3 regions of the Peribacillus sp. FW305-BF15 genome follow, and region 2 is predicted to be linked to each of the others. Evidence: riboswitches for the same ligand, from Rfam matches in the RefSeq annotation. Region 2 holds a riboswitch; each other region holds the start of a gene.
The links. Region 2 has a riboswitch for preQ1 ahead of queC (7-cyano-7-deazaguanine synthase QueC). Riboswitches for the same ligand answer to the same signal wherever they lie in the genome.
Positions count from the first base shown of each region.

Region 1 (4,258 bases), on a different contig from region 2:
TGCGATCGTAACCTTTGACGGAAAACGTTTGGAAGGTGAAGAAAAAATTCAAGTTATTAATTATTTTAGTAGCGCTAGATTTTTGAAGAAAAATCATATATTCCCGGGGAATGTGGAATTGTTTTTACATCCAGATAATAGTGGGACTCCATTGGTCATTGATACTAAAAGAGGCAAAAAGGATGTTAGGTTATTTGTATATATTTACAGCGACCGCGTGGATGTAGTTAAACAGTACAAGAAGAAGCTCATTTCTTATAGTCTGTTTTCCGATAGCCTCCAAGAACGTTCCATGCCATTAATAAGAAATTTAGTTTAATAGAACATTAAAAAGACGGTCCTTAAAAGACCGTCTTTGAGTTTGTAAACAAAAGGGTTAAAACATAGTTGATTGGAGCGGGTGTGCGAGACTCCTGCGGGAAAAGCGAGTCCAAGGGAGACACCGCGGGCGCAAAGGCACCGGGGAGGCTCCCGGACCGCCCGCGGAAAGCGAGTGCCTGGAGTGGAAATTAACGGTTAAATTGTCTACAGCTGAGACGCGCCTTAAAAATACCTTCTTTTTTATAAGGCTTTTAATATAATTCCATTTCAAAGATATTTTTTCATTATAAAAATTCTGGTACACAAACTGGCATCTTGATTTTAGTGCCTTTTGAAAAAAACAATTAAAAGTGTTATTAAGTAGGAGGGGATTGCAAGAGGGTCGTTAATCGTGCATATGAAAAGTATTTGGGATAGTATTTAAGGGAATAAAAAAGCAGGTATCTATTGCGATGCCTGCTTTTTTATGCTTTCCATTGTTTTTCAACTTGATGAAGGGCTTGTTGTAAAATTACTTCATGATCAGTACCCGGTTTAGCAAGGACGTTAGTTTGATAAGATTTTCCTTGGAAATCAACTGTTACTGTAACTTTTACCATTATGCATCTTTCCTTTCCTAATTCAGAATTAAATGAGGTGGTTGTACCTATTTCTTTTATACCCGTAGCAGAAGGATAATCAAACATTTCAAAAGCTAAAATCGTGAGAATTAATATTCAAAATTATCTGATATTTTAAGTGAAGTGTCAACACTTTTTTTTTGACATGCCCCATTTTCAGGTTTTTTAAAAAACGACCTGGCTTGTATACATGACAGCCAGGTTGTTTTTTTAAAAGGAACTATATTCATATTTTAGTTAAAATAATACCGATTAATGCTGCAAGGACACCAGCAATTTGATAGTTTTTTAGTCTTTCCTTGAATATATAACATCCAGCGAATACGACAACCAAACAGTTCAGGCTGACGACAGGGAAAATGATGCTTGCGATGCCAGTGTTCAACGCAAAGAAATAACATCCATAGCCTATCATGCTTAAAAAGCCTACTAAGGAACCGATTTTGACTTCCTTTAGCTTGATTTTTTCTTTTTTAAAGGCTAGAGCCGAAAGAAGATAAAGCATTCCGCCTCCATACATTGATACAAGGATATCAAGGGAGTTTAATTGAAGACGTGTTGATGTCGTCATAAGAATGCCGAGCACACCAAAAGATAAGATGGAGAGTAATGTGTGCATCATCCATGGGACATATTGATGATTACCTTTTGCATTAGGTGTATATTGGATGACTAATGTAGCGATAAACATGCAGGCGATTCCACTCCACTGCAAGGAAGAAATATGTTCGTGAAAAATTAAAGCTGCACAGAGAATGGGGAATATGGCATTCGCTGCGATTAATGGAGATGTCAAGCTTGCCGGACCTTTTTCAAAGGCGCTTGCCATCTGGATGTTACCATTGGCGTTCAGTACACCAATTGCTGCACCAAGCATGATGGACAGCCAGTTCAGCTGCAAACCATCCATTAATACTCCATAAACAATGGACAAAATAAAAGCTGAAAAATAAAAGAAAAATTGGATATGTATCTTGGAATACCCTTTTCCGCTGCTCCATTTAAAAATGCTGTTATTGATTCCGAAACATAAACTCGTGATGAGTGCTGCAAAAATCCACATTGACTTAATCTCTTCCTTCATGTAGGATAAACTTCTTCTACATTTTAAGCTGAATGCCCTTAGGAATCAAACCAAATTTAAAATGTATGATTGACAGATTAGATATTTTTTTCTATATTTACAATGACAATTTTAAAATATTTCCCGATAAACGGGAGAGGTTCATAGCATCACCCTCTTAAAAAAACTATGGCTTTGATATTTTTCGCGAATCAACCATATCTTTGAGGAGATATGGTTTTTGTTATATAGAGGCCCATTTTATGAATCTCCCTGAAATGTGGGATTAGGAGGACTTTTCATGTCTGGAAGAAAAGAAGAAGAATTAAAAAAAGATATCACACTGCTTGGGAATCAAGGAACAAAATATACATTCGACTATGCTCCTGAAATCCTTGAGTCATTCGATAACAAGCATCCGAACCGGGACTATTTCGTCAAATTCAATTGCCCGGAATTCACTAGTTTATGTCCAATCACGGGCCAGCCGGACTTTGCTACCATTTACATCAGCTATATTCCCAGTGTGAAAATGGTGGAAAGTAAGTCTTTGAAACTCTACTTATTCAGCTTCCGCAATCATGGTGATTTCCATGAAGACTGCATGAACATCATCATGAATGATTTAATCGAATTGATGGACCCTAAATATATTGAAGTCTGGGGCAAGTTTACACCTAGGGGCGGAATTTCCATAGACCCTTACACGAATTATGGGAAACCAGGTACGAAGTATGAGGAAATGGCGAATTACCGCTTGATGAATCATGACTTATACCCGGAAACCGTGGATAATCGCTAAAGAATAGGAGGGACAATGGGCATATGCCCGTTGTCTTTTTTTAGTTTATAGCTAATTTCGATCAGTGGTTCTGTTATTCTGTCCTTTTTAAAAGTACAAATGTCCTCCTATAATGGAATTTCCACTTGATTGTTTCGAGAAAAAGCGTAATAATAGGGAGAGTTAATTTTGACAGAATATTTACGAAAATAGGGGATGTCGAGATGAAAGTTGCAAAGTTTGGTGGAAGTTCACTTGCGTCAGGTGATCAGTTGAGGAAGGTATTCGAAATTGTTGTTTCTGATCCAGAGAGGAAGATTGTGGTCGTTTCCGCTCCAGGAAAACGCAATTCCGATGATATAAAGGTGACGGATTTATTGATTGAAGCTGCGGAACAGCAGCTGCGCGGGGATAACGGAGAGCATTTGATAGAAGATGTTGTATCCCGCTATGCGAGCATTGCTGAAGAGTTGGATATATCCGAGAGTGTCATCACAGGGATTCATGAAAATTTAATGGCGCTGCTGCATGCAGATCAAACTAACCCAAAGCGCTATCTGGATGCCTTGAAGGCAGGTGGAGAGGATAATAATGCGAAGCTGGTCGCAGGTTATTTCCAAAGCCTTGGAGTGGAGGCACAGTATATCAATCCGAAGAAGGCAGGCTTGATTGTAACGGATGAAGGTGGATTTACCAGGGTGCTGCCAGAGTCTTATGATCGGTTATATGCTCTGCGTGATGAGCCGGGAATCGTTGTATTCCCAGGATTCTTCGGATATACGTTAGATGGTGATGTGTTAACCTTCTCAAGAAGCGGTTCCGATATTACGGGTTCGATTCTTGCTAATGGGGTCAAAGCTGATTTGTATGAGAACTTTACGGACGTGGATGCCGTTTATGCGGTGAATCCAAATGTGGTTTCCAATCCGAAGGGAATCCGGGAACTAACCTATCGTGAGATGCGTGAGCTTTCTTATGCAGGTTTCTCGGTATTTCATGATGAGGCGCTGATTCCTGCATTCCGGGCGGGAATACCTGTCCATATCCAAAATACGAACAATCCGGCGGCACAAGGGACCCGCATTGTGAATACACGGGATAATACGAACGGGCCTGTTATTGGGATTGCAAGTGATAAAGGATTTTGCAGTATTTACATTAGTAAATATTTGATGAACCGGGAAGTTGGTTTTGGCCGGAAACTGCTGCACATCCTCGAGGATTATGGAGTTTCATATGAGCATATTCCATCAGGCATCGATGATGTGACGCTTATTCTAAGGCAGGACCAGATGAAAGGGGATGCCGAAAAGAAAATCATTTCCCGAATCAAGAAAGAGCTTCATGCCGATGAAGTGAATGTGGAACATGATCTTGCCTTGATCATGGTTGTAGGGGAAGGAATGCGCCATAATGTCGGTACAACGGCAAGAGCGTCAAAAGCCTTGGCTGAAGCAAAGGTGAATATTGAGA
Region 1 is NZ_JBYSYV010000052.1:735-4,992, reverse strand. Features, by position in the region: gene AC3WLU_RS26420 (YfmQ family protein) at 1-319, shown strand, start outside; gene AC3WLU_RS26415 (BA3454 family stress response protein) at 786-920, opposite strand; gene AC3WLU_RS26410 (EamA family transporter) at 1,168-2,025, opposite strand; PreQ1 riboswitch class I at 2,156-2,201, shown strand; gene queF (preQ(1) synthase) at 2,306-2,806, shown strand; gene AC3WLU_RS26400 (aspartate kinase) at 3,010-4,258, shown strand, end outside.
Region 1: it holds a riboswitch for preQ1, as region 2 does, so the genes downstream of both, queF (preQ(1) synthase) here and queC (7-cyano-7-deazaguanine synthase QueC) in region 2, are expected to answer to the same signal.

Region 2 (4,258 bases):
AACGCCCATGTACATGTTTGGCATATTGATAATCTTCCTCGTTAAAGACGACGATCTTCAATGAAACATGGTTTTCTGGGTTTCGATTGGCAAGATTCGAGATGATTTGGTCAAGCACGGTAAAGTCCGTGTCCATTCCAGAGCTCGGCGGCTTAGGTGAGATAGTCAGTTCATCAATATCGAGAAACCAATCCTGCCATCGGCTCCCTTGTGTTTCGACCCCTATTTTCACTTTATTTTCATGTAAGATCGCTATCAAGCCGTTTAGGTTTTTCAGCAGGGCCGGGTTTCCCCCAGATATCGTCACGAAGGAAAAACCGGAACCCCCAATTCGCTTCAGCTCATCCCATATTTCATCGGCAGTCATCTGAACGGTATCTTCCTTACCTGTGCCATCCCAAGTAAAAGCGGAATCACACCAGGAACATGAATAATCGCAGCCAGCCGTCCGAACGAACATGGTTTTTTGACCAATGACCATTCCCTCTCCTTGGATGGTCGGCCCGAAGATTTCCATAACCGGAAGTTTACTCACTTTCCATCCACTCCCGTCTGGCTTCGGCATAGCTTGTCGGCGTTTCGTACAGTCGAACAAATTCGACTCTTGCACCCTCATATTCTTTTAATGAAAGGGCTTCGGCCATTTTTTCATAAATCCAGACAACCATATTTTCAGCTGTTGTATTCATGAGCGGCAGGGTTTCATTCAAATAACGATGATCCAGGTGGATTTCGATTTCATTTTTCCAGATATCCTTGATGTCCCCAAAATCTATCATCAACCCGCGTGAATCCGTATACCCGCTCAATCCGAAAATGACTTTATACGTGTGGCCATGAAGGTTCTTGCATTTCCCTTCATAGTCATGCAGGTGGTGCGCCGCGTCAAAGGTGAATTCCTTACTTACGAGAACCCTCTTGTTTGTATACTTCAATTGGCTGCGCTGAATATCTTCATCTATTTTTTGGAGTTTATCCACTATCTTAAAACCGTACATCATGAAAGCACCTTCCGTCTGCTTACATAGTCATCCAGCCCTTTTTTCCGCAGATTGCATGCCGGACAATCTCCACAGCCATCGGAGATGATTCCGTTATAGCAAGTCAGGGTCTTTTCGCGGACAAAGTCGAACGCGCCAAGCTGGTAAGCAAGCTCCCATGTTTCCTCTTTATTAAGCCACATTAGCGGCGTATCAATCACGAATGACTGGTCCATCGATAAGTTCAAGGTCACATTCAACGATTTAATGAATACATCGCGGCAGTCAGGATATCCGCTGAAATCCGTTTCACAGACTCCTGTGACAATATGTTTAGCGCCAATCTGACTCGCCAGCACTCCGGCAAACGAAAGGAACAGCAAATTCCTCCCTGGCACGAACGTCGACGGCAGCTCCCCTTCTTCTCCGTCCGCCACTGCGATATCACTTCTCGTCAATGCATTCGGTGCCAATTGGTTCAGCAGCGACATGTCAAGGATATGATGGTTCACGCCCAATTCCTTGGCAATGTTTTGAGCGCATTCGATTTCCAAGCTATGCCGCTGATTATAATCGAACGTCACCGCTTCCACTTCCTCAAATCTCTCCAATGCCCAAAACAGGCACGTCGTACTGTCCTGCCCTCCGCTAAACACAACCACTGCCTTTTCTTTCTTCTTCATTTCTATAAAACTCCTTTTTACGGAAAAAAACAGCACCCTAAGAATAGAGCACTGTTTCTCCTTAGTTTTTTTGAGAGGGTAGCTAGAACCTCTTCCGCCTTAACGCGGAATATTATATTTTTCCAAGTCAATAGTAACTTGAAAATGATAAGAAATCAAGATGTTTATATAAAGTGAACATTAGACCTGATGGCAAATTTGGTTAACTTTTCATTACTTAAAAATCACATTAAAAATCCGATAAAAAAAAGTGAATAAAATATCGATAAGGGGTCCAATAATTTGAAAAGCATTAAAGCCCGGATGCGGGAAATTGCTTTTTTCCCTCCCACATAAGGGAAGTTTCATTTTCATAAATTCGGGGAATATATAACTATACACAATAATGAACCATAAAAAAGCAAATCTATCAAAAGCGGCTGGAAGTGAATATTTTCCTTTGTTTTCAGAATATTTAGTGTATAATGAATATAAGGAATATTTTAACTCAAATAATCATTGCTTCCAATACCCGCTTTCTGCAAATCCCGACATTCCCTTTCAATACCATGCACGGTCACTTACTCAGCAAGGATCCATTACATGCTTTTTCTCGAATCAAACCATTCACAACTTTATTCACACAAAAACATAATTTCCACTCCAAAATTGCAAAAAAAGGTTAAACTTCACCAACGATATGTTACTATTAAACTAAGACCTTTTAACCCCATAAGGAGGAATTCATATGAAACGTTTTTTCAAATTCATCGCAGATTTTAACGAAAGAAAAGCATTGCAACGGGAAACCGAAGAATTCTTTCGCAAAGAATACGAAAATTATATGAAGATGAATCCTGACAATCAACGTAAAAAAAGGAGATTAGCTCCTAGATTTTATGTGATTGATGGCGGTAAAAAGGACTCCACCCTTGAGATTTCTGAGAGAAAGAAATCAAGTTAACCTGGATTCCTTCAATTATCAGCTACCCATGCTGTAACTCAAGACCCACAAAAGGTAAATCCATCCATGATTAACGTAGATCCGTAACCATTCCATTCATTTACAATATATAAGCCGAAAGCCCAGATATGCTTCTGGGCTTTTTTTATTTTTCATTCATATATAAACACTATATCTATAGAAGAAACTAGGTATTTTTTAAAAGAAATGGGTTAACTTTAGTTCATTTCATTTTTTAGGTAAAAGGTCAATTATAGACCCATGGGTATTCCCGAGGAAAATACTAAAAAAAAGAGATGTGTTCTTTTACTCATCTTTGTCCATATTCAAAAGAGTTCAACTAATTGAGTCGTTAGATGCAATATTTCACATTGAATGACAAATCCATAAAAATTGTAACCTTTATGTCAAACAATGGGTATAAACAATTAACAAACTGTAATAAACCTCACTTTTTTAAAAAAACATTATTCAAATATAGCCATTATGAATTAGGTTCAAATGCTCATAAAACCATGTTTATTCTGACTGAAATGGGGCTTTATTAAACTTTCCATAATTTAGTGTAAATGAAACCTCGATTCCCTCGATTTCCAGCCATATCTTTGTACTCATAAAATAATTCATCCCATTAGATACTATTACACACTAATATACATATATTTGAAAAAGCTATTGATAACTATATTACGATAGAATAATTGGCTCTTGCCTATTAAGTTTAAAATCATGTAGTGTGTATTCAGTAATTCAAATATTTGAAAAAAAGAGAGGTTAAAAAAAAATGGCACCAATATTTATTTGTGCGATCTTTTTGCTTGGCTATGGCATTTTTGAACAAAAACGCCATCAGAAGCGTCTCGACTCCATCCCGGTACGTGTGAATGTGAATGGGATTCGAGGGAAATCGACTGTAACGCGTCTAATTACAGGTGTGATCCAGGAAGCAAAATACAAAACAGTAGGTAAAACAACCGGAACATCAGCAAGAATGATCTATTGGTTTACCGACAAGGAAAAACCGATTGTACGCCGCCCGGAAGGACCCAACATAGGAGAACAACGGCGTGTAGTTAAAGAAGTTGCCGACTTAGGCACGGAAGCACTGGTTTGTGAGTGCATGGCCGTACAGCCTGACTATCAACTAATCTTCCAAAACAAAATGATCCAGGCAAACATCGGGGTCATCGTGAATGTATTGGAAGACCATATGGATGTCATGGGACCGACTATGGATGAGGTTGCTGAAGCCTTCACTGCTACCATTCCCCATAATGGTCACTTAATAACCATTGAAAGTGAATATTTGGACTTTTTCAAACAAATCGCCAAAGAACGCAACACAAAAGTGATCGTTGCAGATAATTCAAGAATTTCCGAAGATTTCTTACGCGAATTCGACTATATGGTATTTCCGGATAACGCATCACTGGCCTTGGCCGTTGCGGAAGCTTTGGGAATTGATGAAAAAACGGCTTTCCGCGGCATGCTGAATGCACATCCAGATCCAGGGGCCATGCGGATCACCAAATTCGGAGATCGCATCCAGCCAACTTTCTTTGTCAATGGCTTTGCTGCAAACGACGCGGCATCGACGCTGAACATATGGGAACGTGTCAATACGTTCGGATACAGCACAGAACCTCCTATCG
Region 2 is NZ_JBYSYV010000002.1:245,864-250,121, reverse strand. Features, by position in the region: gene queE (7-carboxy-7-deazaguanine synthase QueE) at 1-535, opposite strand, end outside; gene queD (6-carboxytetrahydropterin synthase QueD) at 528-998, opposite strand; gene queC (7-cyano-7-deazaguanine synthase QueC) at 998-1,663, opposite strand; PreQ1 riboswitch class I at 1,719-1,761, opposite strand; gene AC3WLU_RS02805 (hypothetical protein) at 2,391-2,606, shown strand; gene pgsB (poly-gamma-glutamate synthase PgsB) at 3,391-4,258, shown strand, end outside.

Region 3 (4,258 bases), on a different contig from region 2:
TCGGTATGACACACGCCACAGGCTTTAATTTTCACTAATATCTCACCATATTCCAATTCCGGAATCGGTACTTCCTTAATCTCAAGTTTTTGGTTAAATTCATTGACGACCGCCGCTTTCATTGTCTTGACCTGTTGTTTTGCATTTACAGTGCTTGCCCCTTGTTTTACATTCATGATTACTATTCCTCCCTTAATCTAGTGGATATTATTTCTTGCTACTACTTATACAAGATGCAAGTGCCATGCCACTGCAAAAAGGCCAAGACGACAGCATTCACAAAAAAAAGTGCCGAAAGATCGGCCCATTTGGACGAATTAACGGCTCAAGTTGGACGAAATCCGGTTTGTATATTGCAAGAAAAATGGTTCACCCTATAAATAGGAGGTGTCTAAACCATGGACCAATTTGAAGAAGCCTATGAGTCATATAAACAGCAGGGAACACCGCAAGCAAACCAAAGTGATTCAGCAGCAGGAAAAGAAGAAATCATCGCCGTAAGGAAAAATGAAGAGGACAATATTATCGCCATCAAGACGAACTCCGGCCGCGAACTCGACTACCCCTCAGCCCTTGCGGAAGCCAAAGCTGGTAACCTGGCCAACGTTGACGTCTTTCATAAATATGGACGTGACATATTACGGAGTGAGCCCGATGGGATAAAAGAAAATAACCTGGATCAACTGCCGGAGTTTTGAATTTTTCGGGGAGACTGCCTGATACGGGCAGTTTTTTTCTATCTGGATGCGCAAAAAAAAGAACCAGCATGATTAGCCGGATCTTATTTTTCATAAGGATAGGATTCAGAGATTTCGAGCAGTCGGCCGCAGGACTCGACAACCTCGATGATTTCCATCCATGACATGTCTAGACCCAGTTCATTAGCATGGGAAATCTTATCCCGTAATTTTCGGATGGCATTCGCATCCTTCTTCCCTTTACTTTTCGAAGGGATTTGGAAGAAGTACCTCAATTCTTTATCTTTATGTATAATATCGAATTTATCACTGATTTGCAGGCACTCTATTATATTGATATCCTCATTTTTATCGATTCTCCTTTTATATAATTCGGTTGCCTTTTCTAAACGGTCTTCGCTGATCATTGGATACCAGCTGCCATCGCCGAATCTATCCAGGATGATATCGCTCATCCTCATTTCCAATAAGGTAATATATCCAAATATCAGCATCCTGATCGGAGGCTTTTGGAGGTCGGCATGGGTAATCAACATTTTAATTGAATTATTCTCTAATACGAACACCCTTGTCTTATTCTTAAAAATATTGAGAAGCTGGATCAAAGGGGTTGAATTCGAAACCATTTCCCTTGGTGAGAAGTTTCTCATATATTCAGAAATACTTCCCTCACCTAGTTCTTGCCTTTCTATATATCCGATGATTTCCCCTTGATCTTGGACTGCCAATATATCAAAATTCTTTTTTTTCATTGCTTTCTGGATATCCAGCGCCAGATCGTTTTTATGGCAAAACTCAAGTTCCTGGGCAATGCTCTTAACCGTTATATTTTCTTCATAAAGAGTTTTAAGACTCAGATAGCTGCTATTGCTTTTTCTTTCGCTTCCATTTAACATCTTTCAACCTCCGATCAGGAACACTTTCTGCCCGTTTTCCGCTTTAATAATAGAAATGAATGCGGCCCCAAATAAAGTTCACTTTAGTGGACTCCATCCCATTCATCAAATGCCATCAACTGCATTTCCTGCTGCCGTTTCCACATTCCCCTTCTCTTCCCACCCCTTACAAACATCCACCCAATCCTTGGCACCTGAATATTCAAATAATTCAGCGAGTGTAAGTTCTATTGCAGAGTTGGAACTGCCGCAAGCCGGAAACAATGACTCGAAGCGCTTCATCGATACATCAAGAAAAACAGCTAAATCGTTTGCCAGGCCAAACGGGCAAACGCCTCCGATTGCATGGCCGGTCTGTGCAAGCACTTCATCAGGTGAAAGCATTCGTGCCTTGAAACCGAACGTCTGACGAAATTTCTTATTATCCACTTTCGCGTCCCCTGCGGCAACGACCAAAATCGCGTGTTCACCTTCCCCTTTAAAGGAAAGGGTCTTGGCAATCCGCGCTGGGATAACACCGATGGTTTCCGCTGCCTCAATCACCGTGGCACTAGATGTTTCGAACTCCTTTACGTCGCCTTCCCGATTCCATTGTTTAAAATGGCTTTTGACACTTTCGATCGACATATTAATATTCACTCCTTTTTATGTACATATTGAAATAATATCATCCTTCATTGCAATAATTCAAAATCCAATTGTGCTGCTTCATCTGATTGGAAACCTATAAATTAAAACCATTCTTTACAAATTGACGAAACAAGCTTACATGGGCTACTATTAAACATCGGGTAAACGCCTGCACGTGGTTCGTAACCATCCCACGATAAAAAACTAGGGAGAGAGTAAAATGAATGTTCGTACACTCGTGATAAACGGGTTATTGGCTGCCTTGTATGTGGCGGTCTCATTGGTGTTTAAACCAATAGCTTTTGAGATGTTCCAATTCCGTGTACCGGAAATGTTGAATCATCTGATTGTATTCAATAAAAAGTATATCTACGGTATCGTTGGAGGAGTCTTCATATCGAATCTGCTCTTTTCGCCGATGGTGCCATATGATTTGATTTTTGGGGTGGGCCAATCCCTGCTCGCCTTATTGCTTGTCATTTATGTGTCTCGTTTCATAAAAGGCATTAAAGGACGTATGGTCGCTACGATTATCTTTTTCACGTTCACAATGTTTTTAATTGCAATTGAACTGAACCTTGCCTTTGGCTTGCCATTCTGGCTAAGCTGGATGACTACAGCTGTCGGTGAGTTCGTTGTCCTTTTGATTGGAGCGCCAATCATTTATGGAATGAACAAAAGAATTCAGTTTGAAAAGTGGCTTTAAAAGGAATCTCCGGGCCGTTAAGCCACTATAATGGAAAAGAGCTGTCTGCATGATGCGGCAGCTCTTTTTTTTCACCATTGAACTCGAAAATGATAAACTATTAGTAAGAATGGTGGTGGCCCTTTGAAAAAAGTCCTGACCATAATCGGTCTACTTGTAATCGCAATTTTTATATACTCTAATGCAGAACTGTTCACTTTGGTTTGGAAAAGTGATTTGGATTCTGTTATTGGCATATTGAAGGAAAATCTTTTGCTTACATTTATTGTGACATTCGTATTGATGTTTGTACAAAATTCTTTTACAATCATCCCCTTAATTTTGCTCCTAACCATCAATGTCACGATATTCGGATTCATATATGGCTATCTATGGAGTTGGTTTACAAGTGTTGTTGCCTCAGGATTCATTTTTTATGCAGCAAGAAACTGGTTTCAGGAGCTTCTTTTAAAGAAGATTGGTGAAAAGTGGCAAGAATCTGTAGTGGAGCATGGCTTCATGTACGTGTTTACAGGCAGGATTTTCCCGCTTATCCCCACAAGCTTAATTAACTTGGCAGCCGGAGTCAGCACCGTCACTTTCAAAGACTTTTTATTGGCGACGGCACTTGGCAACCTTATATACTTTTTCTTCCTATCACTGATTCCCTATGGACTGCTATCTGTTGAAATGAACCAATATACGCTAGCTGCTCTTGCACTCCTCTTCTTACTATTCTTCATGATCTATAAGCGTGCAAAAAAGAAGAAGAAACTAACCCTCTTCAGAAAAAACAGGTGACCACATTGGCCCCTGTTTTTTTATTTAGAGATTCTGCATATATTTTTTTCCGATAGTTTGTTAAAATGTGTATGTATTTTTACCTTTGAAATGTCTTAAAAACAGGGAGAATCTCCATGTCCAAACGCTCCATCTTAGCAATATATATCCTATCCGGGATTCTTACATTAGTCGTATTCGACTATTTTTTAACTACAAATATCCATAATAAAGAGGTCTTCATTCAACTCCAAAGGGTGGAAGGCATTGTTTTCCTTTTATCAATAGGCTTAATTCTATATCTTTATTTAGCTAAAAAGGAAGAATTCAAACGATTAAAAGAGGCGGAACAACGTCGGCGCACACTCATCAATTCAATGGTGGATTTCGTTAATTTCAAGGATGGGGATGGCCGATGGCTTGAATCCAATACCTTCGGGCTGCAATTATTTCAATTGGAGCATGTAGATTATAAGGGAAAAAGAGACAGTGAGCTCGCAGAATACACCGAATTTTATAAAGAATCGTTGATCTACTGTGAAATTTCCGATGAAGAAACGTGGGTAAAG
Region 3 is NZ_JBYSYV010000019.1:55,990-60,247, forward strand. Features, by position in the region: gene adhP (alcohol dehydrogenase AdhP) at 1-122, opposite strand, end outside; gene AC3WLU_RS19210 (DUF3892 domain-containing protein) at 399-698, shown strand; gene AC3WLU_RS19215 (CBS domain-containing protein) at 782-1,594, opposite strand; gene AC3WLU_RS19220 (YbaK/EbsC family protein) at 1,700-2,221, opposite strand; PreQ1 riboswitch class I at 2,394-2,438, shown strand; gene AC3WLU_RS19225 (QueT transporter family protein) at 2,445-2,930, shown strand; gene AC3WLU_RS19230 (TVP38/TMEM64 family protein) at 3,054-3,710, shown strand; gene AC3WLU_RS19235 (PAS domain S-box protein) at 3,827-4,258, shown strand, end outside.
Region 3: it holds a riboswitch for preQ1, as region 2 does, so the genes downstream of both, AC3WLU_RS19225 (QueT transporter family protein) here and queC (7-cyano-7-deazaguanine synthase QueC) in region 2, are expected to answer to the same signal.